4 regions of the Streptomyces sp. NPDC047917 genome follow, and region 2 is predicted to be linked to each of the others. Evidence: riboswitches for the same ligand, from Rfam matches in the RefSeq annotation. Region 2 holds a riboswitch; each other region holds the start of a gene.
What was found. A riboswitch is a leader RNA that binds a small molecule or an ion and turns the genes downstream of it on or off. The one in region 2 is predicted to bind cobalamin.
Positions count from the first base shown of each region.

Region 1: it holds a riboswitch for cobalamin, as region 2 does, so the genes downstream of both, ACGF8B_RS29695 (CoA-acylating methylmalonate-semialdehyde dehydrogenase) here and ACGF8B_RS32600 (hypothetical protein) in region 2, are expected to answer to the same signal.
Region 3: it holds a riboswitch for cobalamin, as region 2 does, so the genes downstream of both, ACGF8B_RS32005 (ABC transporter substrate-binding protein) here and ACGF8B_RS32600 (hypothetical protein) in region 2, are expected to answer to the same signal.
Region 4: it holds a riboswitch for cobalamin, as region 2 does, so the genes downstream of both, ACGF8B_RS11570 (ABC transporter substrate-binding protein) here and ACGF8B_RS32600 (hypothetical protein) in region 2, are expected to answer to the same signal.

Region 1 covers NZ_JBIDCA010000013.1:4,441-11,353, forward strand. Annotated here, with positions in the region: gene aceA (isocitrate lyase) at 1-1,017, opposite strand, end outside; gene ACGF8B_RS29685 (short-chain fatty acyl-CoA regulator family protein) at 1,432-2,835, shown strand; gene ACGF8B_RS29690 (cobalamin-binding protein) at 2,801-3,757, opposite strand; cobalamin riboswitch at 3,804-3,989, shown strand; gene ACGF8B_RS29695 (CoA-acylating methylmalonate-semialdehyde dehydrogenase) at 4,183-5,682, shown strand; gene ACGF8B_RS29700 (acyl-CoA dehydrogenase family protein) at 5,679-6,833, shown strand; gene ACGF8B_RS29705 (enoyl-CoA hydratase/isomerase family protein) at 6,830-6,913, shown strand, end outside.
Region 2 covers NZ_JBIDCA010000014.1:315,900-322,812, reverse strand. Annotated here, with positions in the region: gene ACGF8B_RS32600 (hypothetical protein) at 1-1,244, opposite strand, end outside; cobalamin riboswitch at 1,341-1,480, opposite strand; cobalamin riboswitch at 1,557-1,693, shown strand; gene ACGF8B_RS32595 (prenyltransferase/squalene oxidase repeat-containing protein) at 1,806-4,583, shown strand; gene ACGF8B_RS32590 (hypothetical protein) at 4,580-5,500, shown strand; gene ACGF8B_RS32585 (energy-coupling factor transporter transmembrane component T) at 5,505-6,692, shown strand; gene ACGF8B_RS32580 (ABC transporter ATP-binding protein) at 6,689-6,913, shown strand, end outside.
Region 3 covers NZ_JBIDCA010000014.1:192,480-199,392, forward strand. Annotated here, with positions in the region: gene ACGF8B_RS31990 (acyl-CoA dehydrogenase) at 1-1,158, shown strand, start outside; gene ACGF8B_RS31995 (acyl carrier protein) at 1,418-1,693, shown strand; gene ACGF8B_RS32000 (beta-ketoacyl-[acyl-carrier-protein] synthase family protein) at 1,690-2,913, shown strand; cobalamin riboswitch at 3,006-3,194, shown strand; gene ACGF8B_RS32005 (ABC transporter substrate-binding protein) at 3,230-4,297, shown strand; gene ACGF8B_RS32010 (FecCD family ABC transporter permease) at 4,294-5,385, shown strand; gene ACGF8B_RS32015 (ABC transporter ATP-binding protein) at 5,382-6,197, shown strand; gene ACGF8B_RS32020 (PRC and DUF2382 domain-containing protein) at 6,432-6,913, opposite strand, start outside.
Region 4 covers NZ_JBIDCA010000004.1:398,372-405,284, forward strand. Annotated here, with positions in the region: gene ACGF8B_RS11550 (phosphocholine-specific phospholipase C) at 1-1,960, opposite strand, end outside; gene ACGF8B_RS11555 (alpha/beta fold hydrolase) at 2,131-3,042, opposite strand; gene ACGF8B_RS11560 (TetR-like C-terminal domain-containing protein) at 3,035-3,643, opposite strand; gene gndA (NADP-dependent phosphogluconate dehydrogenase) at 3,815-5,272, shown strand; cobalamin riboswitch at 5,399-5,552, shown strand; gene ACGF8B_RS11570 (ABC transporter substrate-binding protein) at 5,590-6,570, shown strand; gene ACGF8B_RS11575 (FecCD family ABC transporter permease) at 6,624-6,913, shown strand, end outside.

The sequences.
Region 1 (6,913 bases), on a different contig from region 2:
CGCACCGAGCTCCCGCTGGAACTTGGCGATCCGGTCGTCGTCCAGCGCTGCCTTCCAGTTGAAGGACGGCGAGCAGTTGTAGGCGAGCATCTGGCCGGGGTACCGGGCGTGAATGGCCTCGGCGAACTCGCGGGCCTGGGCCAGGTCCGGGGTGCCGGTCTCGACCCAGATGAGGTCGGCGTACGGGGCGTAGGCCAGGCCGCGGGCGATGACCGGGGCCATGCCGTTGCGGACGTGGTAGAAGCCCTCGGCGGTGCGCTCGCCCGTGCAGAACTCCGCGTCGCGCTCGTCGACGTCGCTGGTCAGCAGGGTGGCTGCGAGCGCGTCGGTGCGGGCGATGATCAGCGTCGGGGTGTCGGCGATGTCGGAGGCGAGGCGGGCCGCGTTGAGGGTGCGCACGTGCTGGGCGGTGGGGACGAGGACCTTGCCGCCGAGGTGGCCGCACTTCTTCTCGGAGGCCAGTTGGTCCTCGTAGTGGATGCCGGCGGCGCCCGCCGCGATCATCGCCTTCGTCAGCTCGAAGGCGTTGAGCGGGCCGCCGAAGCCTGCCTCGGCGTCGGCGACGATCGGCGCCAGCCAGTCCGTGGTGTCCGAGCCGCCCTCGGCGGTGGCGATCTGGTCGGCGCGCAGCAGGGCGTTGTTGATGCGGCGGACCACCTGCGGAACGGAGTTGACCGGGTACAGGCTCTGGTCGGGGTAGGTGTGGCCCGCCTGGTTGGCGTCGGCGGCGACCTGCCAGCCGGAGAGGTAGATCGCCTGGAGGCCGGCGCGCACCTGCTGGACCGCCTGGCCGCCGGTGAGCGCGCCGAGTGCGTGGATGTAGTCCTGCTCGTGGAGTTGGCGCCACAGCCGCTCGGCGCCGCGCCGGGCCAGGGTGTGCTCCTCCCGGACGCTCCCCGACAACTGGACGACGTCCTCGGCACTGTAGGTGCGCTCGATGCCCGCCCACCGCGGGTCCGTGGCCCACCGCTGCGCCAGTTGTTCGGCCGCAGCCGTCGTCGTGTTCATTTCTGTCATGACGTCACCGTCTCCATCAGTCGCTTCTGCCAACTCCCGTCCCGGGAGACGGCGAATTGGCACTGTGTGCCTTGATCGTGGGTTGCGGCCGCCGGCCCCACCTGGGGAGGAGCTGAGCAATGGTGCAGGTCGGCCCAGTCGGACTGTCGGGATCTCCGACGTCAGGGCATGAGCCGCGCCTGAACTGTCCGCCTGGGCCGCCGGGATCCGGCGGGCCGCACGACAGACTCTTGCAGCGGCACGCAGTGCCATCAATGAGGTACATGTGCCAAGTTCCGCGAATCTTCCGGGACGGATTTGCCAAGGTTGCAAAGGGTGGCGGCGGGAGAATCGCGCGTAACCTGAGGCCGGACGAGCCGGACGAGCCGGACGAGCCGGACGAGCCGGACGAGCCGGACGAGCCGGAGGAGCCAGGTGAGCAAGACGTACGCAGGAGCGCGGCTGCGCAGGTTGCGCGAGGAGCGCCGCATGACCCAGGCCGATCTGGCCAGGGTGCTGGGCATCTCACCGAGCTATCTCAACCAGATGGAGCACGATTCCCGCCCGCTCACCGTGCCCGTCCTGCTGCGCCTGACCGAGGCGTTCGGCGTTGACCCCGGGTTCTTCTCGGAACGTGACACCAGCCGGCTCGTCGCCGATCTCCGCGAGGCTCTGGCGAGTGAGGTGGCCGAAGCCCTGGTCTCTCCCTCCGACCTGGCCGAACTGGCCGCGCGGATGCCGGCCGTCGCCTCCGTGCTGCTGGACCTGGGCCGGCGGAGCCAGCTCCTGGCGGAGCGACTGGCCGACACCGAGGACGGGCGGGACGGCGGCCCGGCCGCACCGCGCTCACCGCACGAGGAGATCCGAGAGTTCTTCTACCGTCGCCAGAACTACCTCCACGACACCGACCTCGCCGCCGAAGCCCTGGCCCAGGAGATCGGTCTCCGCCCCGGAGAGGTCGTCCGGGTGCTGTCGGACCGCCTCACCGGCCAGCACGGGATCCGTCTCGCGTCCGACTCCGACCGCCTCCACCACTTCGACGCGGAGGCCCGGATCCTGCACCTGTCCGGCCGGCTGCGGCCGGGCCAGCAGGTGTTCCGGATGGCAACCCAGCTCGCACTCCTGGAACACGGAGCCGGGCTGGACCGGCTGGCCGCCGAGGACTTCCCGTCCGGCTCCCCTGCGCACCGGCTGGCCCGGATCGGCATCGCGAACTACTTCGCGGCCGCGCTGATCCTTCCGTACGGCACCTTCCACGCGGCGGCCGAGGAGTTCCGTTACGACATCGAGCGGCTCACCGACCACTTCGGCCTCGGCTACGAGACCGTCTGCCACCGCCTCAGCACCCTGCAACGCCCGAGACTGCGCGGGGTGCCCTTCTCCTTCGTACGGGTCGACCGGGCCGGGAACATGTCCAAGCGGCAGTCCGCCACCGGATTCCACTTCTCCCGCGCGGGCGGCACCTGCCCGCTCTGGAACATCTACGAAGCCTTTGCCGCGCCCGGCCGCATCCACGTCCAGGTCGCCGCCATGCCCGACGGGCAGCGGTACCTGTGGACCGCGCGCGCCGTGACCCGCCACCGCGGCGGCTGGGGCGAGCCCGGCAAGACCTTCGCGATCGGCCTCGGCTGCGAGATCCGGCACGCTTCGCGGCTCGTGTACTCCGATGGCCTCGACCTCGACAACGCGGCGGCGGCCACCCCCATCGGCATGGGCTGCAGGCTCTGCGAACGCCTCGACTGCCCTCAGCGTGCCGTCCCGCCCCTGGGACGTCCCCTGGCTGTCGACGAGAACAGCAGCACCTTCATTCCCTACCCCGTGGCCCCCGACCGGGCGTGAGTTCACGTCCGGTCAGCTGCCGGGCTTCCGCCCCGGTCACCGGATCCCCTGCCCGTACGCCGTGCAGGACGTGGGCGAGCACCTCAGCCCCGCGGACCACGCGCGGGCCCGGCCGGTTGAAGTACGCGGGACCGTCCAGTACCCATACCTCCCCGGCCCGCACGGCGGGCAACTCCTCCCAGCCCGGCAGTCCGGTGAGCAGGTCGAGCTCCGCCAGGGTCCGTTCGGGCGGGAAACCGCACGGCAGGACGAGGACCACGTCCGGGCGTGCGGCGCGTACCGACCCCCAAGTCATCGGCTCGGTGTGCTCACCGGGCTCGGCCAGCAGGGCTTCTCCACCCGCCGCGGCGATCTGCTCCGGGACCCAGTGGCCCGCAGGCCACAGCGGGTCCAGCCATTCGATGGCGACGACCCGCGGCCGGGTCCGGCCCCCGGTGAGCCGACGGACTTCGTCGAGTCGGTCGTGGAGTTCGGTGCGCCGTTGCTCGGCCCGCTCCCGCACTCCGAGCAGATCCCCGACGGTGACCAGGCAGTCCAGGACATCGCCGAGGGTCTTGGGTTCCAGGCTCAGCACCCGGGGCCCGGTCTCCATGACGCGCACCGCTCGGGAGACGCGCTCGTAGGACACCGCGCAGACGTCGCACAGGTCCTGGGTGAGCAGGACGTCCGGCGCGAGTTCGGCCAGGGCCTCCGTGTCCAGTGTGTAGAGCGAGGAGCCGGAGTGGTCGGCCCCGCCGACCGCCTCGGAGATCTCCCGGCTGCTGAGTTGGTCCGCGGCGAATTCGGTGCGGGTGACAACGGGCACGGAGGCGACCGCGGAGGGCGGCCAGTCGCATTCGTGGGTGCGTCCGACCAGGTCGGAGGCGAGTCCGAGGTCCGCCACGATGTCCGTGGCCGCCGGGAGCAGGGAGACGATGCGCATGCACCGACTGTAGACGCGCAGTCGGAGGCTCTGGACTTACTAGGACGTCCAACTATATGTTCGTGGCACAAGGTCCGCGGTGCAGGGAAGCCGGTGAGAAACCGGCACGGTCCCGCCACTGTGACCGGGGAGTGTGCTGCCATCCACACGCCACTGACGAGGGCTGTCGGGAAGGCGGGCGGCGCGCGGGGATCCGGGAGTCAGGATACCGGCCGCGGATTGTTCCGTGTTGTCCACGAGGATGGAGCAGACACGCATGGCACCGGTTTGTACCCACGACCCTGGTGATCCGGCGGATCGCGCACACACCACTTCCGCGCGCTCGTAGTTCTCACGGCTCTCCGCAGCGGTGCACCCCTCATCCGGGTGCCGTCCGCCGGTCCGCCGTGCCATCCCCGGATCCAACCTGACGAGAGCAGGCACCCATGGTCCGTGAACTCACCCATTTCATCGGCGGAAAGCACACCACCGGCATGTCCGGGCTCTTCGCCGACGTGTACGACCCGAACACCGGCACCGTCCAGGCGCGTGTGCCGCTGGCCGGCCGGGCCGACACCGAAGCCGCAATCGCCAACGCCGAGGAAGCGCAGGCGGATTGGGGCCAGTGGAACCCGCAGCGGCGTGCCCGCGTACTGCTGCGTTTCCTCCAGCTCGTCGAGGGCGAGCGCGAGAGCCTGGCCCGGCTGCTGTCCGCCGAGCACGGCAAGACCGTCGCCGACGCCCACGGCGACCTGCAACGCGGCCTGGAGGTGGTCGAGTTCGCCGCCGGAATTCCGCACCTGCTCAAGGGGGAGTTCACCGACAACGCGGGCACCGGCATCGACGTGCACTCGCTGCGCAGCCCGCTCGGCGTCGTCGCCGGCATCACCCCCTTCAACTTCCCCGCGATGATCCCGCTCTGGCAGGCCGCACCCGCTCTCGCCTGCGGGAACGCGTTCATCCTCAAGCCGTCCGAGCGCGACCCGTCCGTACCGCTGCGCCTCGCGGAGCTGTTCCTGGAGGCCGGGCTGCCGCCGGGCGTCCTCAACGTCGTCAACGGCGGCAAGGAGTCCGTCGACACCCTCCTCGAAGACCCGCGCGTCCAGGCGCTGGGCTTCGTCGGTTCGACACCGATCGCCGCGCACATCTACGCGACCGCCGCCGCGCACGGCAAGCGCGCCCAGTGTTTCGGCGGCGCCAAGAACCACATGATCGTGATGCCGGACGCGGACATCGACCAGGCCGTCGACGCACTCATCGGCGCCGGCTACGGCTCGGCGGGCGAGCGCTGCATGGCCATCGCCGTCGCCGTACCCGTGGGGGAGGAGACGGCCGACCGTCTGGTCGCCGCCCTCACGGAGCGCATCGCAACGCTGAAGATCGGCCGCTCCGACGACCCCGAGGCCGACTTCGGACCCCTGATCAGCCGGGACGCGCTCGACCGGGTCCGTCGGTACGTCGACATCGGCGCGAGCGAGCGAGCCGAACTCGTCGTCGACGGACGCGGATTCACCCTCGAAGGCCACGAGAACGGGTTCTTCGCCGGAGCCTCCCTCTTCGACCGCGTCTCCCCGCAGATGCGCATCTACCGCGAGGAGATCTTCGGCCCGGTCCTGTCCGTCGTCCGCGCCGCCGACTTCGAAGAGGCACTGCGTCTGCCGAGCGAGCACCCGTACGGGAACGGTGTGGCGATCTTCACCCGGGACGGGGACACCGCCCGCGAATTCACCCGCCGGGTGGGCGCCGGCATGGTCGGCATCAACGTCCCCATCCCGGTGCCCGTCGCCTACCACACCTTCGGCGGCTGGAAGCGGTCCGGCTTCGGCGACCTGAACCAGCACGGTCCCGACTCGATCCGCTTCTACACCCGTACGAAGACCGTCACCTCGCGCTGGCCCTCCGGGGTCAAGGAAGGCGCGAGCTTCACCATCCCGACGATGGGGTGAGCGTCGTGACCATCACCCTCACCGAGGACCAGCTCGCCCTGGCCGAGGTAACCCTCGACTTCGCTCAGGAGCAGCTGGCTCCCCACGCGGTCGTCTGGGACCAGACCAAACACTTCCCCGTCGACGTGATCCGCCGGGCGGCCTCGCTGGGCCTCGGCGGGGTCTACGTCCGCGAGGAGCACGGCGGTTCCGGCCTGTCCCGCAGCGACGGCGTCCTCGTCTTCGAGACCCTCGCCACCGGCTGCCCCTCCATCGCCGCATACCTGTCCATCCACAACATGGTCGCCTGGATGATCGACCGCTACGGCGACGACGCCCAGCGCGAACGCCAGCTCCCCGGCCTGTGCTCGGCCACCGTCCTGGGCAGCTACTGCCTCACCGAGCCGGGAGCCGGATCCGACGCGGCCGCCCTCCGCACCCGCGCGGAGCGGCAGGGCGACCACTACGTGTTGACCGGTGTCAAGCAGTTCATCTCCGGCGCCGGAGCCGCGGGCGTCTACGTGGTCATGGCCAGGACGGGTGAGCCCGGACCGGCCGGAATCTCCGCGTTCGTGGTGGAACGCGAAGACCCCGGGGTATCCTTCGGTCCGAACGAACAGAAGATGGGCTGGAACGCCCAGCCGACCCGCCAGGTGATCCTCGACGGCGTCCGCGTTCCCGCCGACCGACGTCTCGGCGCCGAGGGCGACGGGTTCCGGATCGCCATGAACGGCCTCAACGGCGGCCGGCTCGGCATCGCCGCCTGCTCCCTCGGAGGGGCGCAGAGCGCCCTCGACCGCAGCCTGTCGTACCTCGCCACGCGTGAGGCCTTCGGCACCCGGCTGCTGGACGCCCAGGCGCTCCAGTTCCGGCTCGCCGACATGGCCACCGAGATGGCCGCCGCCCGGGCACTGGTCCGGCAGGCCGCCGAGGCTCTCGACACGGGCGATCCGCTGGCCCCGCGCCTGTGCGCGATGGCCAAGCGGTTCGCCACCGACACCGGATACGCCGTGGCCGACGCCGCCCTTCAACTGCACGGCGGCTACGGCTACCTCAGCGAGTACGGCATCGAGAAGATCGTCCGCGACCTGCGGGTCCACCAGATCCTGGAAGGCACCAACGAGGTCATGCGCGTCATCGTCGCGCGCGGACTCACGGAGAACCTGCGATGACCAACGACGCCCGGACCGGCCCCGACCACGTCCTCCTGCGTACCGAGGGCCGCGCCGCATACATGACCCTCAACCGCCCC
Region 2 (6,913 bases):
GTGACGCAGCCGGCCGGGGAGGCGGCGCTGACGGCGGCGCCCAGGACGTCACCGAGGGTGGTCGTCGTCCCGGTGGGGGTGACGGACACCGAGCAGACCTTGAGGCTGCCGGCGCCGTCGTCGACGGTCAGGGCCAGCTTGGCGGCCGTTCCGGCGGTGAAGGTGGACTGGGCGACCCACTGCGGGGCACCGGGGGTGACCGGAACGGGCGGGGCGGTGGTGAAGCCGCCGCCCGCGACGGCGCGCAATGCGTCGATCGAGGAATAGGCGGAGGGGGTGGTGTCGGAGGGCTTGTACTTGAAGCCACCGGCCGGGTTGTACTGGTTGGCGATCAGGAAGTCGATGGGCGTCTTGCCACTGCCGGTGAGGAAGTCGCCGGTCTGCGGGTTGAAGCCGCAGGCGTTGAGGCCGGCGACGCCCCAGCCGTTGGAGCTGGTGTTGACCCCGTAGAGGGAATTGAAGGCGCCGCTGCCGGAGACGAGCGTGCTCTTGAGGAAGTTCTTGGCCTGAACGACGTCGGTGTCGGTGTTGGGGACACCGGAGACGCACAGTGCGGCCATGGTGGCGCCGGTCATGTCGACGTCGCTCGCCGAGTTCAGGACGGTGGGGTTGCCCTCGCCCTTCTGGTACGTCCAGCCGCCGTCGACGTGCTGGTTGGCGCGGATGCGGGTGACCATCGAGTCGGTCAGTGCCTGCGGGACGCGGTTGGTGCCGCTCTGGGTCTTTGCACCCCCCAGCGACAGAGCGGCGAATACGGTGCCGTTGAAGTTTCCGGACGGGCCGAAGTAGCCCGCCTCCGCCGTCTGCCAGTAGGAGTAGATGTTGGCGATCAGGTTGCGGGAGGCGGAGACCCGGGCCGGGTCGATGCCGGCGGCGTAGGCGTTGAGGGTGCCGCGCTCGTAGTCGGTCACGACCGGGGAGGCCTGCGGCCAGCCCGCCGTCGACAGCAGGTTGCGGTAGACGGTACGGGCGTTCTTCGTGGTGTCGCCGCCCGGATAGACGTCTACGACGGCGGTGCCGGTCGCCGCGAAGGTGCTGAAGGCCCACTCGTTCGACAGACCGGAGCCGGCGTACGAACCGTCCGCGGCCTGAAGGGACTTGAGATACGTCACGCCATTCGTCTTCGACGTGGCGATCTGCGCGGGCGACGAAGTGGCGAATGCCGGCAGCGCGGTCAGCGCGAGGGCGCCGAGCGCGGCGGGCACCGTGAGCGTGAGGCGGCGAGAGGTACGGGGACGGGACATGGCCTGCTCCTGGGATGAGGGACGCCGACCAGACCGGAGCTCGTGCGGGCGGACAGCCCGGAGCGCGGTGGCGGCCGTCCGAACGCGTGGTACGGCTTGTGATGTGCTTCGCCATACGGGCATTCGGGCTCGGAAACGGCCCCCTGCCGTCCCACACCGCTGCGCGTCAGCCCCGGATTCGCACCAGGTTCCCCCATGTGGCAGCCCAGGACGCTACCCGAGTGATCAGAGCTCCGCCAGCCACTTGCGAGCGGACACGCTCAAGCGGGGCCAGAGCCTGCCAGGTAAGACGCAGACCACCTTGACGGTGTCTTTATCCGCGTGGTCCACTCCGACTGATAAGCACTCAGCTCCAGGGGAAGCCGGTCGAAATCCGGCACTGACCCGCAACCGTAGGCCCGGGACCGCCCGGGTGAGTCGGAATGCCTGGAGCCAAGTTTTTTACAGCGAGAAACGCCGTCGCGGACTACGGCGTGGTTCGAAACGGCTCTCTTGCGGCCTCTGGCCCTTGGGAGCCCTCTTGCCACGCACTGGTCTGCCCGGCCGACACGAGGGGCCGTGGTGGGGACCGCAGAGCAATCAGAGCAACGCAGGGGCAGCAGGCAGCTGGTGTCCCTCGTATCGGCGGCACTGCTGACCTTCGGCGCGAGCATGGTCTTCGTCGGCGGGACGGCGCCCGCCTCGGCCGATCCCATCGAGCAGTGCACAGCAACCAGCGGCGCCATCGTAGCGGTCGACTTCGGCCCCTTCGGCGGCAACGTCGAGAGGGGCTGCGACACCACCCCCATCACCGGCTACGAACTGCTGCAGACCGCCGGATTCACCATGGAGGGCACCCTCCACGACGGTCCGGCCTTCATCTGCCGCATCGGCAAGGGCATCGGCACGCAGTACCCCACGCCCGACAAGGAGAGCTGCGTCCTCACGCCGCAGGCCACCGCCTACTGGTCGTACTGGACGGCTTCGCCCGGCCAGCGGAAGTGGTCCTACAGCCAGCAGGGCGCCATGGCCCGCAACCCGAAGCCGGGCGACGTGGAGGCCTGGGTCTACGGCGGTACCGACATCGCCGGCACCAAGGGCAAGCCATCCTTCACTCCGGACGACATCCGCGGCTTCACCACCCCCGACCCGACCGTTCCGACGGCCCCGCCGAAGGTGCCGGCCGGGCGCGTCGACGTGCCCGCAGCCACCCGCTGGGTCACCGGGACATTGACGGACGGGGAGCGCGTCGTCGACGAGGGCTCCACCACACCGAACCACTTCCTCACCACGGAGGCCGTGTTCGCCCTCGCGGCGGCCGACCGCAAGAGCCCCGTGGCCAAGAAGGCCGCGGACTTCCTCGCCACGCCGGCACAGACCGACGCGTACGCCTACCCGGCGGGCAAGGACGGCATCCCGGACGCCACCGCGGCAGCCCGGCTCGCGCTGGTCGCCGAGGCGACGGGCAAGGATCCGCGTGCGTTCGGCGGCCACGACCTGCTCGGCGACCTGGTGAAGTACGCCTGCCCCCGCGACATCGGCGACGGCGAGAACGTCGAAGGCTGCTTCACCAAGGGCGACTTCCGCACGACCGGACAGGCCGACGCGCAGGCCATGGCCGTCATCGCCCTCGTCAACGCCGGCGTGACGCCCCCGGCGGGCTCCGTGGCCCGGCTGACCGCCCTGCAGTGCGAGGACGGCGGGTTCACCAGTGTCCTCATCCGGCCCGGAAGCATGGGCTGCGAAAGCGAGGCCGGCGCCACCGGTCTGATCGCCCTCGCCCTGGAACGTGCGGGCGGCCATGAGGCGGTGCTCCAGAAGGCCCGCAACTACCTCAAGCGGTCCCAGCTGACGACCGGCGCATGGCCCGGCGTGTACTACGAGACCACCGGAAATCCGGCCGCCACCGCGTGGGCCGCGCAGGCGCTGCGTGCCCTCGGTGACGAGGCGTTCGCGGACGCCGGCATCTCCTGGCTCTCCAAGCACCAGCTCCCGACGGGAGGATTCGGCTTCGCCGAGGACGACACCGAATCCCGCCTGTTCCCGACGGCGACGGCCGCGATCGCGGGGGCGGGCAGCGATCTCGTCGCCCTGAGCGCGAAGCCGACCGACCCGCCGGCCCCGACCGACCCGCCGACCAAGCCGCCGGCCGGTGAAGGTCCTGACGTGAAGAAGGGCGTCGCCTACCTGACCGCCCCGTCCCGGCTGGTCCAGGGCCGCTTCTACGAGAGCCAGCCCGGTTCGGGCTTCGCCGACTACGGCCTGACCATCGATGGCGCCTACGCCCTCGCCGCCACCGGCGGGGACAACGCCGCCCTGCGCAACATCGTCGACTTCATGGACAAGGGGGGCAAGGACGGGCAGAAGCGCGGGATCCACGAGTGGACGCTCGTCGGCACGAAATACGCCAACGGCGGCTCCATCGGCAAGGCTGCCGTGCTCGCCGAGTCCGTGGGACGCGACCCCCGCAGCTTCGGCGGCCAGGACCTGATCGCCGCACTCGCCGAGATCACCTGCCAGGCGAAGACATCGACCGTCCAGGAATGCGCGGCCAAGGGCAACTACGCCTACGCCACGTCCGTCTTCAAACAGTCCCTCGGCGTCATGGCCCAGCTGCGCGCCGGTGAGAAGGATGCCGCGGCCGAGCCCGCCGCCTACCTGAAGAGCCTGCAAGCCCCCTCGGGGGCGTGGGCCAGCCTGATCGGCGAGCACAGCGGCCCCGAAGTGGACTCCACCGCCATGGCCGCCATGACCGTGGATCTCCTCCCCGACGCCGGATCCCAGGCCGCGGTCGACAAGGCACTGTCCTGGCTCGCGACCCAGCAGAAGAAGGACGGCGGCTTCCCCGGAGCCTCCGGGAACTCCGTCAACTCCGCGGCCCTCGCGGTCCAGAGCCTCTCCCTGGACGCGTCCAAGTACAGCGCCCGGATCGCCAAGGCCCGGAAGTTCCTGGCGAGCCAGCAGAACAGCGACGGGGGCTTCAACGTCGCCAAGGGCGGCCAGACGGGCTCCGACCTGCGCGCCTCCACCCAGGCCGTCGGAGGCGCCACCGGTATTTCCTTCGGCGTCCTGAAGCGCGACCTGACCGGCACCACGCCCGAGCCGATCCCCAGCACGTCAGGGGGCACCTCGGGTGCCACGTCGTCCGGCGGCAACGGCTCGCCCGTCATCGTGACCCCGGGCGAGAACGGCGGCGGCACGGGATCCGCAGGCGGCTCCGGGTCGGCCGGTGGTCCGCTCGCCTCCACCGGAGCCCAGGTCGGCGCTCTCGCCGCCGCGGCCCTGGTCCTGGTCCTCGGCGGCTGGGGCGTCACCCGCACAGCGAAGCGCCGCCGCCCGGCACCGGGGAGCGGGGCATGAGCCGCAACCGCGTCGCGCGGGCCCTCGCCCGGACAACCGCCGCGCTGGGGCTGGCGGTGGCGGCCCTCACCGCCACCGCGGCCCCGGCCGGGGCCGCGCCCCAGCCGATGGGCCGGTGCACCACCTCCTCCGGGGCCGTTCTCGCGGTGGACTTCAGCCACTGGGGCGGGCCGGTCTACCGTTCCTGCGGGACAACTCCGACCACCGGCTACGAACTCCTCAACCAGGGCGGCTGGGCCACCACCGGCACCGGGCACGACGGACCCGCCTTCATCTGCCGCATCGGCTACAGCGGCCACCAGGGCGGAAAGCAGTACCCGACCGCCCAGCAGGACGACTGCGTCCTGACCCCGCCCGCCTCCGCCTACTGGTCCTACTGGCACGCCGACCCCGGCCAGAACACCTGGCAGTACAGCCAGCTCGGCGCCATGCTCTACAAACCGAGGCCCGGCAGCGTCGACCTGTGGATCTTCGGCGGCACCAACATCGAGGGGACCGAGGGCAAGCCCACCGTCACCCCCGACCAGCTCCGTGCCAAGAACACCAAGCCCACCGGCGGTCCCGCGCCGAAGGACACCCGCACCGCCGCGCCGCTCCCGCCCAACGTCAACACCGGGCCCAAGCCTGAGAGCCCGCCCCCGGCCGCCCCGGCGACGACCCCGCCGCCCAGCCCCACGGCCCCGGTGAGCCCCTCTCCGTCGGCGAGTCCCTCCGAGAGCGTCACCCCGACCCCATCGGCCAGTGCTCCCGCGGCAGCGGCGCCGCCCCCCGGCCCGCAGGTCGTGGAGGCTGCTCCCGCCGCGGATGCCGAGCACGACGTGGGCTCGTACCTGCCCGCCGTCGCCACCGGAGCGCTCGTCCTCCTGATCGGTGGCGCGGCCGTGTACGCGGCCAAGCGCCGCCGCCGTGCGGAGTAGCCGCGTGGCACCCACCCTCCCCGCAGCAGCGGTGAAGCCGCCCGTGTCCGGCCCGGCGCCGGACACGGGCGGCCGCCGTCTGCCCCGCAGCCTGCACCCCGTCGCCTGGTGGGTCTGGGCCCTCGCCCTCGCCACCGCCGTCAGCCGCACCAACAACCCGCTGCTGCTCTTCCTCGTCCTCGCCGTCCTCGGCCACGTCATCACCATGCGCCGCACCGAGGCCCCGTGGGCCCGCGGATTCAAGTACTACCTGTACCTGGCGCTGACCGTCGTCGCGATCCGGGTGACCTTCCGTGCGATCTTCGCCACCGGCATCACCCCGCGCGACCACTTCCTCTTCTCCCTGCCGCACGTCCCCACCCCCGACTGGTACGCCGGCATCCAGCTCGGCGGCCCCGTCTCCCTGGAAGCGCTGCTCTCCGCCGCCACCGACGGGCTGCGCCTCGCCTGCATGCTCTGCTGCATCGGCGCCGCCAACACTCTCGCCAACCCCAAACGCGCCCTGCGGGTCCTGCCCGGAGCCCTCTACGAACTCGGTGTCGCCGTCACCGTCTCCCTCAGCGTCGCCCCCCAACTCGTCCAGAGCGTCCAGCGCGTCCACCGCGCCAAAAGACTTCGGGCCGGCCGCTCCAAGGGCCTGCGCGCCCTCCGCGGCATCATCGTCCCCGTCCTCGAAGACGCTCTGGAACGCTCCCTGCGCCTGGCCTCCGCCATGGATTCCCGCGGCTACGGGCGCGCCGGCACCGCCACCCCCCGCTCCCGCCGCGCCACCGGCGCCCTCATGCTGCTGGGCATGTGCGGGCTGTGCGCCGGGGCGTACGGACTCCTCGACGCCACCGCCCCCACACTGCTCGGTCTTCCCGCCATGGGAGCGGGCGCCCTGCTCTGCTTCGCCGGACTGCACCTCGGGGGCCGCCGCATCACGCGGACCACCTACCGGCCCGATCCGTGGCGCTTCGCCGAATGGGCCGTAGCCGGGTGCGGGGTCCTCTCCGCCTTCCTGCTCTTCACCCATGCCGGCTTCAACGCCGCCGAACTCAACCCCTCCATCTACCCGCTCAGCTGGCCGCCCCTGCCCCTGGTACCGGCCGCCGCGATCCTGCTTGCCGGGGCAGCCGGCTTCCTGGCCCCGCCCCCGGCCCCACCGACCCGCGCGGCGGTCCCCGCACAGCGCACCGAGGAACCCAAGTGATCCACTTCGACCAGGTCACCGTCCAGTACGAGGACACGGCCGAACCTGTCCTGCGCGACGTCGACCTGACCGTCGAGGAGGGCGAGCTCTGCCTGGTCGTCGGCCACACCGGCGTCGGCAAGTCCACCCTCCTCGGCGCCGTCAACGGCCTCGTTCCCCACTTCACCGGCGGCACCCTCTCCGGCCGCGTCACCGTCGACGGGCGAAACACCGCCGACCAC
Region 3 (6,913 bases), 120 kb from region 2:
CACTGTCTGACCTCCTTCGACCGGGTCTTCGTGGGACGCGCCGCGCTGCTCGACGGGGACCACGGACGCGTCGGTGCGGACGGGGAGTTCAGCAGTGCCGTCGACAACCGCAGGCGGCGCTTCCTCGCGTCGATCGGGCGCGTCACCTCCGGGAAGATCTCGATGACGGCCTGCGCGGTCGGCTGTGCCCGCGCGACGCTCGCGGTCGCCGTCCGCTACGGCGGTCACCGGTACATCTCGGGCCCCCGCGGCTCGCACCGGGTGCCGGTGATGGCCCACCGCAGCCACCACGGACCGCTCGCCGCGGCCATGGCCACCGTCTTCGCGATGAGCCTGCTGCACCGCAGGGCCCTGGACCGCTGGGAGCGGAGCGAGCGACCGGAGGAGGCCGAGCGGCTGGTCGCCGTCGCCAAGGGGTGGATCACCTGGCAGGCCCGGTCCGTGATCGTCGAATGCCGTGAACGCTGCGGCGCCCAGGCGCTCCTGGAACACAACGGCATGAGCGAACTCGTCACCGGGGTGGAAGGCGCCATCACCGCCGAGGGGGACAACCTGGCCATCCACGCCAAGGCGGCCGCGGAGATGCTCTTCGCCGCCGGACCCGCCGCCGGGGCCTCGTCCGGCGGCCCCGGCGATCTCGACGACCCGGGCTTTCTCGGCGGGCTGCTCACGGAGCTGGAACGGATCTGGTTCGACCGGGCCCGGGAGCGGATGGGCCTCGCACCGCACGGTGACCCGCTTGGGCGGTGGAACGCGGCGGCCGGGCCCGCCCTGCGCGGCGTCGAGGCCCACGCCCAGCGGCAGGCGGCCGAGGCATACGCGGAGGCGGTGGCCGTGCTCCCCGAAGGGCCCGCCCGCGACCGGCTCGGCGAGCTCGAACGGCTCTTCGCGCTCGACCGGATCGCCCGCAGCAGCGGTGACCTGCTGGCGGCGGGCCTGCTGAGTGCCGACCAGGTCAACGGCCTGCCGGCCAGGGTGGAGCAGCTCATCACCACGGTCGCCGCCCATCTGCCGGACCTGGTCGACGCCTTCGCGCTGCCGCCGCAACTGCTCGCGGACTGGCCGATCGCGGGCGCCGACTACGTGGCCGCGTACGACGATCCGGGGGCTTTCTGGCAGACCGGCGGGGGTCGGGACGCGGTTCGGGACGAGCGGTGACGGCCATGACGAGGAAAGGAACAGTTGTCCGGGGCCGTCGGGTCAGAGAGACCGCCGGGGCTCTCGGTGTGCGTGTTGTCCTGCTGGCCTTCTGGGGTACGGCGTCCGTCCTGGCCCGGTGGTGCGGTGAGCGCGAGGAGCACGCTGCCGAATCGGTTCGGCACAAGGCGTAACTGGAGGCACTCCTCCCAGTTGATTCGGCGTCGGGACGGTGTCACCGCCGGCCCGACAGCCGGACCGAATGATGGAGAGAAAGCTGATGAGTGCGATTCACCCCAAGATCACCGACGTTCTGACACACACCTTCAAAGTGCCCGCCGCAGAGATCCACCCGGGCTCCACGATGGACAGCCTGGAGATGGACTCCCTCGCCGTCGCCGAGTTCGCCGTCCTCATCAGGGAGACGACCGGCGGCGACCGGGACTTCGACCAGCTCCCCAAGGACGCCACGCTGGCCGACATCAGCCGGTTCATGGACACGGCGGCCGGCGGCGCGCGGGTGGGCGGCGGGGCAGCGATGAGCAACGCCCGATGAACAGGCCGGCCGTCGCCGTCACCGGACTGGGCATGATCACCCCGGTCGGCAACGACACCGAATCCACCTGGCGGGGCGTGTGCGCGGGTGTGTCACCGGCCCGCACCGTCGCCGGGCTCGACGGATGCGCGATCGACTTCGCGTGCATGGTCGACGGCATCGACCTGGACGCCGCGATCGGCGGCCGTGCGTCCTTCCGCATGGGGAAGTACGTGAAACTCGCCGTCCTCGCCGCCCGCGAGGCGGTCACCGACGCCGGGCTCGACCCGGCGGGGTGGGAGGGCAGCAGGGTCGCGGTGGTCGTCGGCACCAGCAGCGGCGGCTCCGCCTCGCTGACCGAGCAGGCCGTCGTGCTCGACCGGCTCGGCGCCGGGGCCACCTCACCGTCGGGCATCCTGCTCACCATCCCGAACATGCCCGCCGCCGAGATCGCGATCCAGCTGCGGGCCACCGGACCCAGCCTGGCCCCGTGCACCGCCTGCTCGTCCGGCGCCACCGCACTGTCCGTCGCCCGCGACCTGCTGGTCACCGGGCAGTGCGACATCGCGATCGCCGGTGCCACCGAGTCGATCGTCTACCCGGCCGCCATGGCCGCGTTCGCCAGGTCCGGGGCGGGAGCCCGGCGCGACGGCGACCTGGCCGGACTGTGCCGGCCCTTCGCGGCCGACCGGGCCGGCCTGGTCATGGGCGAGGGCGCGGCCGTCATGGTGCTGGAACGGACGGACGACGCCCGGGCCCGGGACGCGGCCCCACGGGCGCTGCTCGCCGGCACCGGAGCCACCACCGACGCCCACCACCCCATCAGCCCGCATCCGTCGGGCGTGGTCGCCCAGGCGGCGGTGGAGGCCGCGCTGCGCGACGCGGGCTGGGCGGCCGAGGACGTCGAGCACGTCAACGCGCACGGCACGGCGACCCCGGTCAACGACGCCACCGAGGCCGCCCTGATCGCCCGGGTCTACCCGCACCGGCCACCCGTCACCGCGCCCAAGGGCGTACTGGGGCACTGCATGGGAGCGGCCGGAGCGATCGAGGCCGGACTCACCGTCCTCACGCTCCAGCGCGGAGTCGTACCACCGATCGCCAACCTGGACGCCCCGGCGCCCGAGTTCGACATCGACTGCGTCACCGAGCGACCTCTGCGGCGGCCCATCAGGCGCGCCGTCAGCCATTCCTTCGGATTCGGCGGCCACAACGCCGTACTCGCTCTTCAGCGTCCCTGAGAGCCGTTCCGCAGGCAGCAGGCAGGTGGTGCGACGGGAAAACAGCCCGGCGTACCACCGGCCACACCGGCCGTGAGCTGCACAGAGGCGCGTGATAGCTTGCCGGGGCCAGTCAAACTCCACCTAGGGGTCAGGGAATCCGGTGCGAATCCGGAACTGACGCGCAGCGGTGAGGGGGACGGGCGGGGCCACAGCCACTGGGAGCACCCTCGGGTGCCCGGGAAGGCGCTCCGTCCGGACGAACCCGAGTCCGAAGACCTGCTGGCATCCGCGACCCGGCACCGGGCCGCGGGACTCCGTACCACGGGCTCCGCGCATGAGCCCAGAGACGCAGAGGGACTCCGTGCCGTCCATAGCCAGCCCCGTCCGCACCGTCGCCCTGCTGTCCGCGGGACTGGTCCTGCTGACCGCCTGCGGAGGCGGAGCCGGTGACACCACCGCGAAACCGGGCCGCGCGGACGGATATCCGGTGACGCTGAAGAACTGCGGCCGTACCGTCACCGTCGACGCCGCGCCGCGCCGCGCCGTCTCGGTGGACCAGGGATCCACGGAGATCCTTCTCTCCCTCGGCCTCGCCGACCGGATGGCCGCCACCGCGACCTGGACCGACCCGGTGATGAAGGGCCTGGAGAAGGCCAACGACGAGGTGCCCAGGATCGCGGACAACCGGCCCTCCTCGGAGAAGGTCCTCGACCGCGAACCGGACTTCGTCAGCGCCTCGTTCGAATCGACACTCGCCAAGGGCGGCGTCGCACCCCGCGAACAGTTCGAATCGCTCGGCGTCCCCACCTATGTCTCGCCCGCCGACTGCGCCGGCAAGGACAACAGCGGCGGCGGCGACGGAGCCCGCACCGCACCGCTCACCATGGACAGCGTCTACGGCGAAGTGCGCGACCTGGCCAAGGTGTTCGGCGTACCGGAGCGCGGCGACTCGCTCGTGGCCGCACTGCGCGAACGGGTGAAGAAGGCGACCGAGGGCATCGACGCCTCCGGCACCACCCTCCTGTACTGGTTCTCCGACTCCAAGGCCCCCTACCTGGCGGGCTGCTGCGGAGCCCCCGGAATCATCACCGGAGAACTCGGCGCGAAGAACGTCTTCGACGACACCCACGAGGAATGGCCCCAGATCAGCTGGGAGACCGTCGCGGACCGCAACCCCGACGTCCTGGTCATCGGCGACCTGACCCGTAAGGCCCAGACCGCCGAGAGCGCCGCGAAGAAGATCGAGTTCCTGGAGTCCAACCCCGCCACGAAGAACATGGACGCCGTCAGGCACAAGCGGTACGTCCTGTTGAGCGGCCAGGCCATGAACCCGTCCGTCCGGACGGTCGAGGGCGTCGAACGTGTCGCCGCCGGACTGCGCGGGTTCGGGCTCGCGCGGTGACGCCGACCGAACGCGGCACGACGGTGACCGCGCCACCGGCCGTCGTCGCACCGGTGGGCGTCACGAAGGGCGTACGACGGCTGCGCGGCGGGGTCCTGTGGGCCTGCGGCCTCGCGCTGCTCCTCGGCTCCGTCGCGGTCGCCGTCACCATCGGACCCGCCCGCATCTCGGTGGGCGACGTCTGGTCCGCGGTGGCCGCCCACCTCGGCGGGGGCCAGTCGCGGCTCTCCCCTATCCGGGACGGCATCATCTGGAACCTGCGCATGCCGCGCACCCTGCTCGCCGCGGTGTGCGGCGCCGGGCTCGCGGTCTGCGGCACCGTCATGCAGTCCCTGCTCCGCAACCCGCTCGCCGACCCGTTCGTCCTCGGCGTCTCCTCCGGCGCGTCCACCGGCGCGGTCGTGGTCGTCGTCCTCGGTGTCGGCGGGGGAGCCTTGTCGATCTCGACCGGCGCGTTCATCGGGGCGCTGTGCTCGTTCGCCCTGGTGCTGCTGCTCAGCCACACCCTGGGCGGCACGACGGACCGGGTGGTGCTCTCCGGTGTCGCGGCCATGCAGCTGTTCTCCGCGCTCACCTCCTTCGTCGTGATGACCGCCGCCGACGCGGAGCAGACCCGCGGGGTGCTGTTCTGGCTGCTCGGCTCGCTCAGCGGGGTCGGCTGGACCGATGTGTGGGTCTGCGCCGCCGTGCTCGCCGTGACCCTGCTGATCTGCCTGGGCCACGCCCGTACGCTCGACGCCTTCGCGTTCGGCCAGGACGCCGCCGCCACCCTCGGCGTCGATGTCGCGCGTACCCGGATCGTGCTGCTGTGCACGACCGCGCTGCTGACCGCCGCGCTGGTCAGCTCGGCCGGTGCCATCGGCTTCGTCGGTCTGGTGCTGCCGCACGCCGCCCGTGCCCTCGCCGGTTCCGGCCACCGGCGGCTGCTGCCGGTGACGGCGCTGGCCGGGGCGGTGTTCCTGGTCTGGGTCGACACGCTCGCCAGGACCGTGCTCGACCCGCAGGAGGTGCCCGTGGGCGTGGTCACCGCACTGATCGGGGTGCCCGCGTTCGTCCTGGTCCTGTACCGCACCCGGAGGACCTCATGACGGACGCGGCGGGCGCGGGACTGCGTGCCGAACGGGTCAGCCGGACGGCGGGCGGCCGCCTCGTCCTCGACGGGATCGACCTCGCGCCGCGGCCCGGCGCCACCGTGGGGCTGATCGGACCGAACGGATCCGGCAAGTCGACCCTGCTGCGGGTGCTGGCGGGAGTCCTGGCCCCGGAGACCGGCGTGGTCACCCTCGACGGACTGCGGCTCACCGAGATCGGCCGCCGCACCGTCGCCCGGCGCGTCGCAATGGTCGACCAGCACGCCGTCACCCAGGTCGAGCTCAGCGTGCTGGACGTGGTGCGGCTCGGCCGAATCCCGCACCGCAGGGCCTGGTCGGCGCCGGACGGGGCGGACGAGGAAGCGGTACGCGAAGCGCTCGCCCGGACCGGTCTCACCGACCGCGGCGACCAGTCCTGGCACACCCTCTCCGGGGGCGAGCGCCAACGCGTCCAGATCGCGCGTGCGCTCGCCCAGCAGCCGCGGGAGCTGCTGCTCGACGAGCCGACGAACCACCTCGACATCCAGCACCAGCTGGAGCTCCTCGCGCTGATCGCCTCACTGCCGCTGACCGGTGTGATCGCCCTGCACGACCTCAACCTGGCGGCGATGTTCTGCGACCGGATCGCGGTGCTGAAGAAGGGGCGGGTGGTGGCCGCCGGCACCCCCTCGGAAGTGATCACCGAGGAGCTGATCGCGGACGTCTACCGGGTCGCGGCCCACGTCACGCCGGACGGCCCGGACGGGCGGCCCTCGGTGCGGTTCCTGCCGGGGCGGCCGGTGGGGACACAGCGGTCGGTGGGGTCGTAACGGCTGGTGGGGACGCGCCGAATGGGGGGTCCTAGCGGCCGGTGGGGACGTAGCGGCTGGTGGCGGCGCAGCCCGTTGTCGGCGACGCGGCTTCCGGCCGGGGAGCGGCCGGCTCCTCGTGGCGGGGGCCGCGACGCCGAGCGGGCGGACCCGGCACTGCGTGGCGTGGGTCCGCCCGTTCTTTCCGGGTGCGGCGGCTCGCCGCGGTGCGTGAGGTGGAGTGGGCCCGGCGGGTCAGCGGCGGCGTCCTCCGCCGAGGCCGCCCCCGATGTCCTTGCCGCCCATGTCCTTCCCGGCGATGCCGGTGTCGTCCGCGTAGTCGATCTGCTCCTTGCGGAGTTCGGCGGAGACCTCCTTCTGCTCGGTCACCTTCTTGGTCTCCATCCGCACCCGCTCGACGGCCACGGTCTCCTTGCGGGAGGTCGGGCGTTCCGCGTGCAGGGTGACCTCGACGTCCTGTTCGCGGATGGCGGCACGCTCCCCGGGCTTGTCGCCGGGCTGGAGCGGTTCGCGGATCAGCCGCACCTCCTCGTGCGTCACCGGGACGGTCCTGGTGACGTTCTCGGTGACGACGTACTTGTGCAGCCGGGCCGTTCCGCTCTCGTACTGCTCGGTGCCGACGAGGAGTTGCTCCTCGGAACGGATCATCTCCTCCTTGCCGCCCAGGTCGGCGGCGGACCGTTCGGCGCCCGCCCCGGCGCCGACGAGGGGACGCG
Region 4 (6,913 bases), on a different contig from region 2:
TGAAGTCGTACCAGCCCTTGGTCAGCGCCACCGCGTTGAAGTAGTCCTCCTCGCTGCCGCCGGCCGGGACGGTGTACGTCCAGGGGCCGTCGCTCCGGTACTGGCCGGAGGTCACGGTGAACGTGACGGCGTTCGCCGAGGTGTTGGTGAGGGTGAACCACAGGGCGGGCCTGCCGGTGTCCGGTGCGTCGGCGTAACGGGCGGCCACCTCGCAGGACCTGCCCGCAGCCGTGGCGTCGCCGGTGAACCGGCGCAGGAACCTGTTGGGTCCGGCCATGGTGAAGTCGTACTTGCCGTCGCCGTTGGCCGTGCCGATGTTGAAGAAGTCCGTGGCGGTGCCGCCCGCGTCCACGGTGTACTGCCACGGCACCGTCGAACGGTGGGCATTGGGGTGCACCGAGAAGTGTGCGGCCCGGGTCGCGGGTGCGCCCTTGTTGGTCATGGTCAGCCAGAGCTTGACGACTCCCGCGGCACCGTACTCCAGCCGGTCCAGATCACCGCCGGGCTGGTAGGGCAGCGCACGGGCGGGCCGGGTGCCGGGCTCCTGCGCGGGCAGTGCGTTGTTCTGCGGTACGGGGTTGGGCAGGGGGCCGCAGGTGTTCATCCCGATCACCGGGGTGGCCGGCAGGCCGGACGGCACACCGTTCACCGGATGGGCGAAGTCGAAGACGCCCGTGAGGTCACCGCTGACCCTGCGCCGCCAGGCACTGATGCCGGCACAGACCGCCGGCTTCCCGAGAGCCGTGGTCCAGGTCTCCAGGAAGCGCAGCACGGAGGTGTGGTCGAAGACCTCCGAGGAGACCCATCCGCCGCGGGTCCAGGGCGACATGACGATCATGGGGACGCGGAAGCCGAGGCCGATGGGCACTCCGCCGAGGAATTCCCCCTCGGTTCCGGCGGGCGGCGACGGGGGCGGTACGTGGTCGAAGAAGCCGTCGTTCTCGTCGTAGTTCAGGAAGAGCACCGTGGAGTCGAAGACGTCCTGATCGGCGGCGAGCGCCCGGTACACGAGGTCGACGAAGTGTGCGCCGTCGCCGGGCGGGGCGTACGGGTGCTCGGAGAAGGCCTGGTTGGCGACGACCCAGGACACCTGCGGCAACGTACCGGCCACCACATCTGCCTTGATGGCGGCGGCGATGTCATCGGGGGTGGAGCCGGTCACCTTCCTCACCGACGCCATCCCGAGGTCGTGCAACGGGTCGCCGGCCGGCGCGTCCGTGAACTTCCGGAAGTAGGCGAGGCCGTTGTCGCCGTAGTTGTCGTCGGCGTTCTGGTAGACGCGCCAGGACACACCGGCCCGTTGGAGCGCCTCGGCGTACGTCTCCCAGGTGAGCCCGGACTCGTCACCGCCGTCCTTGCTGGACGCGTCCACCTTGCCGCTCCACAGGAAGGTGCGGTTCGGGCCGGTGGCGCTGAGCGCCGAGCTGAAGTAGGCGTCGCACACCGTGTAGTTGTCGGCGAGCGCGTAGTGGAAGGGGAGGTCCGAGCGCTCCAGGTGGCCGAGCGAGCGGACGTTCCCCACGCCCGTCACCCAGTTGTCCATCCGGCCCTTGTTCCAGGCCGCGTGCTGGGACGTCCAGCTGTGCGGCAGATCGCCGTTGCACTGGGCGATCGTCTCGGGATCGGCGCCGCCCGCGGCCGGAGTGGCGCTGAGCTTCCAGGGATACTGCCGCCCCGTACCGTTGGGCTGGTCGAAGACGCTGCGGCCGCCGCCGATGGTGAGCCCGGAGCGGTCCGAGAAGCCGCGCACGCCCTTGAGCGCGCCGAAGTAGTGGTCGAAGCTGCGGTTCTCCTGCATCAGCACCACGACGTGCCGGACGTCCTTGATGGTGCCGGTCGCCGCGGTCGCGCTCGCCGTGCCCGTCCGGACCGCGGCGCCCGCGGTCACCGCGGGCATGGCGGCTCCCGCCGCCACGCCCGCGCCGAGCGCCACGAATCCCCTTCGGGTGATCGGTGTCATCTGCCTGCCTTCGCCGGATTCGGATGCGTCGTCGGGACGCCGAAGCCAGGGTGCCGCCCCAGATGGTCCGACACCAGACCTTTGACCGGAGACTTACCTCAAACTATTGCCAACTCATCAGCAGTGAGGGTGAATTCAAAGGTGTGTAATGGAATGTTTGTGGAAGCGGATCACGGTCGGTGATTGCCGTTCAGAGGCGTCGGCCTCCCCTCCGGCGCCGGGTCGGACAGCACCTCCCGCAGTCGCGCGGCGAACGCCCCGGGGTCCTCGACACAACCGGTGTGCCCGCCGGGGAACTCCACGAGCCCGCCGATCCCCCGGTCCGTCAGCCGGGCACCGGGAATCGCCGTGAGCAGGGTGCGGGAGTCCTCCCCGACGCCGATGACCAGCTTCTCCGCACCGCGCCGCAGGGCCGCCAGGTCCGGCACGTACCCGCTGAACGAACACAGCACGTGCTCCAGGAACACCGGGAGGTTGTCCCCCATCCGCCGGAACGCCTCGGCCTCCCGCGCGGAGGGTTCGGGCGCCGCCCGGTGTCCGCCCCCGGCCGGCTCGGGCGCCTCCGGGTCCGTCAGCCCCTCGGTCATGGTGGCCAGCGCCGCGGCCACCCCGCCCCTGCGGAAGGAGTCGCGCACCGCGGCGAAGAGCTTCCGTCCCCGTTCCGGATCGGGCAGCAGTTCCACCGACGGCGGTTCGTGCGCGACCACTCGGCGCAGCCGCTCCGGGTGGCGGGAGAGCAGGTCCAGGGCGACGATCGCGCTCGAACTGGAGCCGAAGACGGCCACCGGCCCGCCGTCCGGCGACAGCAGCTCGATCAGCCGGTGGGCGTCCTCGCTCTGCACCGCCACCCGCTGCTCCTGCGGCGCGCCGTCGAGCAGGCTGCGCGAGTAGCCGCGCGGGTCGAAGGCCGCGACCGTCCAGCTGTCGGCCAGCCGCGCCGCCATCCGGTCGTAGAGCCCCGCGTCGCCGCTGCCGCCCGGCATCAGGAGCAGCAGCGGGCCCCGGCCGCGCACCTCGTAGTACAGCGTCGCCCCGGGCACCTTCAGACGTCCGGTGCGCTCCGGCAGCATGTGGTCAGTCATGTCCGTTCTCCCCCTCGTCGGCGTCTTCACCGGTGGCGGACGGCCAGTGCTCCAGCAGGAAGTGCAGGGCCTCGACGGAGCGCTCCCAGGACTTCTGTACGTCGCGGGGCGCGCCGAAGCCGCCGCTCGCCTCCAGGGCGCAGTAGCCGTGGAAGGTGCTGCGCAACAGCCGTACCGCGTCCGTCAGATCGGGCTCGGACAGCCCGTAGGCGCGCAGCATCGCACCCGTGGTCTCGATGGTGCGGTGGTACGCGGCCGACCTGGCGACGATCTCGGGGTCGACCCGCATCTGTGTCGCCTCGTACCGTCCGGGCCGCTCCAGCGCGAAGGCCCGGTAGGCGTCGGCGAACGCGACCAGGGCGTCCTTCCCGGCCCGGCCGGCGACCGCGGCGCCGATCCGGTCGATGAACTCCCCGGCGGCCAGCAGTGCGACCCGGACACGCAGGTCGTGCAGGTTCCTGACGTGGGAGTACAGGCTGGCGTCCTTGACCCCGAAGCCGCGGGCCAGCGCGGAGATGGTGACCTTGTCGAAGCCGATGGAGTCGGCCAGATCGGCCGCCGCCGCCACCACGCGTTCGGTCGTGAGACCCGCGCGAACCATTCGCCACCTCCATCGAACCTCGCCTAGGCACCCTAGGCATTTTCCTAGAATACACAGGTGACTCCATCCGGGCGATGCCGAACAGGCCGTTGCCGCACCCCGTACGCATACTGAAGATCCCGGCATTGCCGAAGATCCGGGCATCCCCGAAACAGATTGCAGAGCACACAGATGAGCGGCACTGCACAGACGAGCGGCACTGCACAGATCGGCGTCACAGGTCTCGCGGTCATGGGCCGCAACCTCGCGCGCAACTTCGCCCGCAACGGATTCACGGTCGCGGTGCACAACCGGACGGCCGCGAAGACGGACGCGCTGATCGAGGAGTTCGGCGACGAGGGCGTCTTCGTCCCCGCGCACACCCCGCAGGAGTTCGTCGCGGCGCTGGAGCGTCCACGCAGGCTCGTCATCATGGTGAAGGCGGGCGATCCCACCGATGCGGTGATCCAGGAGTTCGCCCCTCTCCTGGAAGAGGGCGATGTCATCATCGACGGCGGCAACGCCCACTTCGAGGACACCCGCCGACGGGAGAAGCAACTGCGCGAGCGGGGCATCCACTTCGTCGGCACCGGCATCTCCGGCGGCGAGGAAGGCGCGCTCGACGGACCGAGCATCATGCCGGGCGGCAGCAAGGAGTCCTACGACTCGCTCGGACCGATGCTGGAGAAGATCTCCGCGAAGGCCAAGGACGGCGCGCCGTGCGTCACGCACATCGGTCCGGACGGCGCCGGGCACTTCGTGAAGATGACGCACAACGGCATCGAGTACGCGGACATGCAGCTCATCGGCGAGGCCTACCAGTTGCTTCGCGACGTGGCCGGATACTCCCCCGCGCAGATCGCGGACATCTTCCGCGTATGGAACACCGGGCGCCTGGACTCGTACCTCATCGAGATCACGGCAGAGGTGCTCTCCCATGTCGACGCGGCGACCGGAAAGCCCTTCGTGGATGTCGTGCTCGACCGGGCGGAGCAGAAGGGCACCGGCCGTTGGACCGTGCAGGTCGCCCTCGACCTGGGCGTTCCTGTCTCCTCCATCGCCGAGGCCGTGTTCGCCCGCTCCGTCTCCGGCCACGCCGCCCTCCGTGACGCCTCACGCCACCTCGCCGGACCGACCGCCCGCAAGCTCGGTGAGGACGAGGCGGCGGCATTCGCCGACCAGGTCGAGCAGGCACTGTATGCCTCGAAGATCGTCGCCTACACCCAGGGCTTCCACGAGATCGCGGCGGGCAGCGAGCAATACGACTGGGACATCGATCTCGGCAGAGTCGCCTCGATCTGGCGCGGCGGATGCATCATCCGGGCCGCGTTCCTCGACAGGATCACCAGCGCCTACGAGGCCCAGCCCCGGATGGCGAGCCTCCTGTCCGACAAGAGCTTCGCCGGAGAGATCGCCGCCGCACAGGACGACTGGCGCACCGTGATCGCCACCGCCGCGACCCAGGGCGTCCCCACCCCCGCCTTCGCCGCCGCCCTCGCCTACTACGACTCCCTGCGCGCCGGACGCCTTCCCGCCGCCCTCACCCAGGGCCAGCGCGACTACTTCGGCGCGCACACCTACCACCGCGTCGACCGCGACGGCACCTTCCACACCCTCTGGGGCGGTGACAGAACCGAGGTCGAGAGCTGACCGGTACCCGCAGAGCCGATGGCGGGGCGGGCGACCCTCCTGGTCCGGGCGAAACCTGCCCGCAGGGCCGGTCGTCGTCGCGGACGTCGGCGTCCGGGGCCGCCCGGGGCGGCCACCGCAAGGGGCATGATCCGCGCAATTCGCGGTCTGACAGAATGGCCTTTGAAATCTCAGGCGACGCGCGTCAGGAAACCGGTGTGAATCCGGTACGGTCCCGCCACTGTGACCGGGCTGCACACAGCCCGGAAGCCAGATACTGACCGCGCCGCCTTCTCGTACAACCAGGGGACGAGGACATCCCCCGGAAAGGCTCGGCCATGCCCCCGATACGCCGTGTACCCCTCGCGCTCATACCCCTGCTTCTACTGCCGCTCACCGGCTGCGGAACCGGTGGCGAGAGCAGGGCAGAGGCCGCACCGGCCGCCGACGGTTTCCCCTACACCGTCACCAATTGCGGTACGAGGACGACCTTCGACGCCCCGCCGAAGCGGGTCGTCACCATGAACCAGCACGTCACCGAGATCATGCTGGCCCTCGGGCTCCAGGACCGGCTGGCCGGGACCGCCTACCTGGACGACAGCATCCTGCCGGAGTACCGGTCCGCGTACGACGGCACCAAGGTGCTCGCGAAGGAGTACCCCTCCAAGGAGGTACTCCTCGGCGCCAACCCCGACTTCGTCTACGGCGGGTACGCCAGCGCCTTCGACAAGGCGAAGGGCCAGGACCGGGCGGGGCTCCAGAAGGACGGCATCAACACCCGGCTGAACATCGAGAACTGCACCAGGGGCAGGGTCGGCGTCGATCAGCTCGCCACCGAGATCACCCAGGTGGCCAGGGTCTTCGGCGTACCGGAGCGCGGCAGGAAGCTGATCGCCGACGAACGACGGAAGATCACGACGGTCGGGACGGAGCTCAAGGGCTCCGCACATCCCTCGGTGTTCGTGTACGACTCCGGCGAAAGTTCCGCTTTCACGGCGGGCGGCAAGGGCATCGGCAACGAGATCGTCCGGCTCGCCGGGGGACGGAACGTCTTCGCGGACCTCGACGCCACCTTCGGCGACGTGTCCTGGGAGCAGGTCATCAAGCGCAAGCCCGAAGTGGTCGTGATCTACGACTACGGAGGCACCACGGTCGAGGCCAAGAAGAAGCGGCTGCTGAACGACCCGGCACTCGCGGACGTGCCGGCGATCAAGAACAAGAAGTTCGCGGTACTCCCGCTGTCCTCGGCCGTGCTCGGTGTCCGGGTCGCCGACGCCGTACAGGACCTGGCCGGGCAGCTGCACCCCGGCACACTGTGAGCGCGGGGCCCGCCAGCCCCGGCCCCCAGTCCGTCCTCCGCTCGGCCCCCGTCGTGACCGGCGCCCTCGTGGTGCTGCTGCTCGCGGCGGTGGTGGCCGGACTGGTGCTCGGCCCGGTACGGATTCCGCCGGGAGAGGTGTTGCGTACGCTCCTGGGCGGTGAACGCTCCGGCGCGTTCCCCACGATCGTGTGGGAGGTACGGCTGCCCAGGGTGCTGCTCGGGGCCGTCGTCGGCGCCGGGCTGGCCCTGTCGGGCGCGGTGCTCCAGGCGCTGGTGCGCAACCCGCTGGCCGATCCGTTCCTGCTGGGCGCCTCGTCCGGGGCATCGGCGGGCGCCGCCAT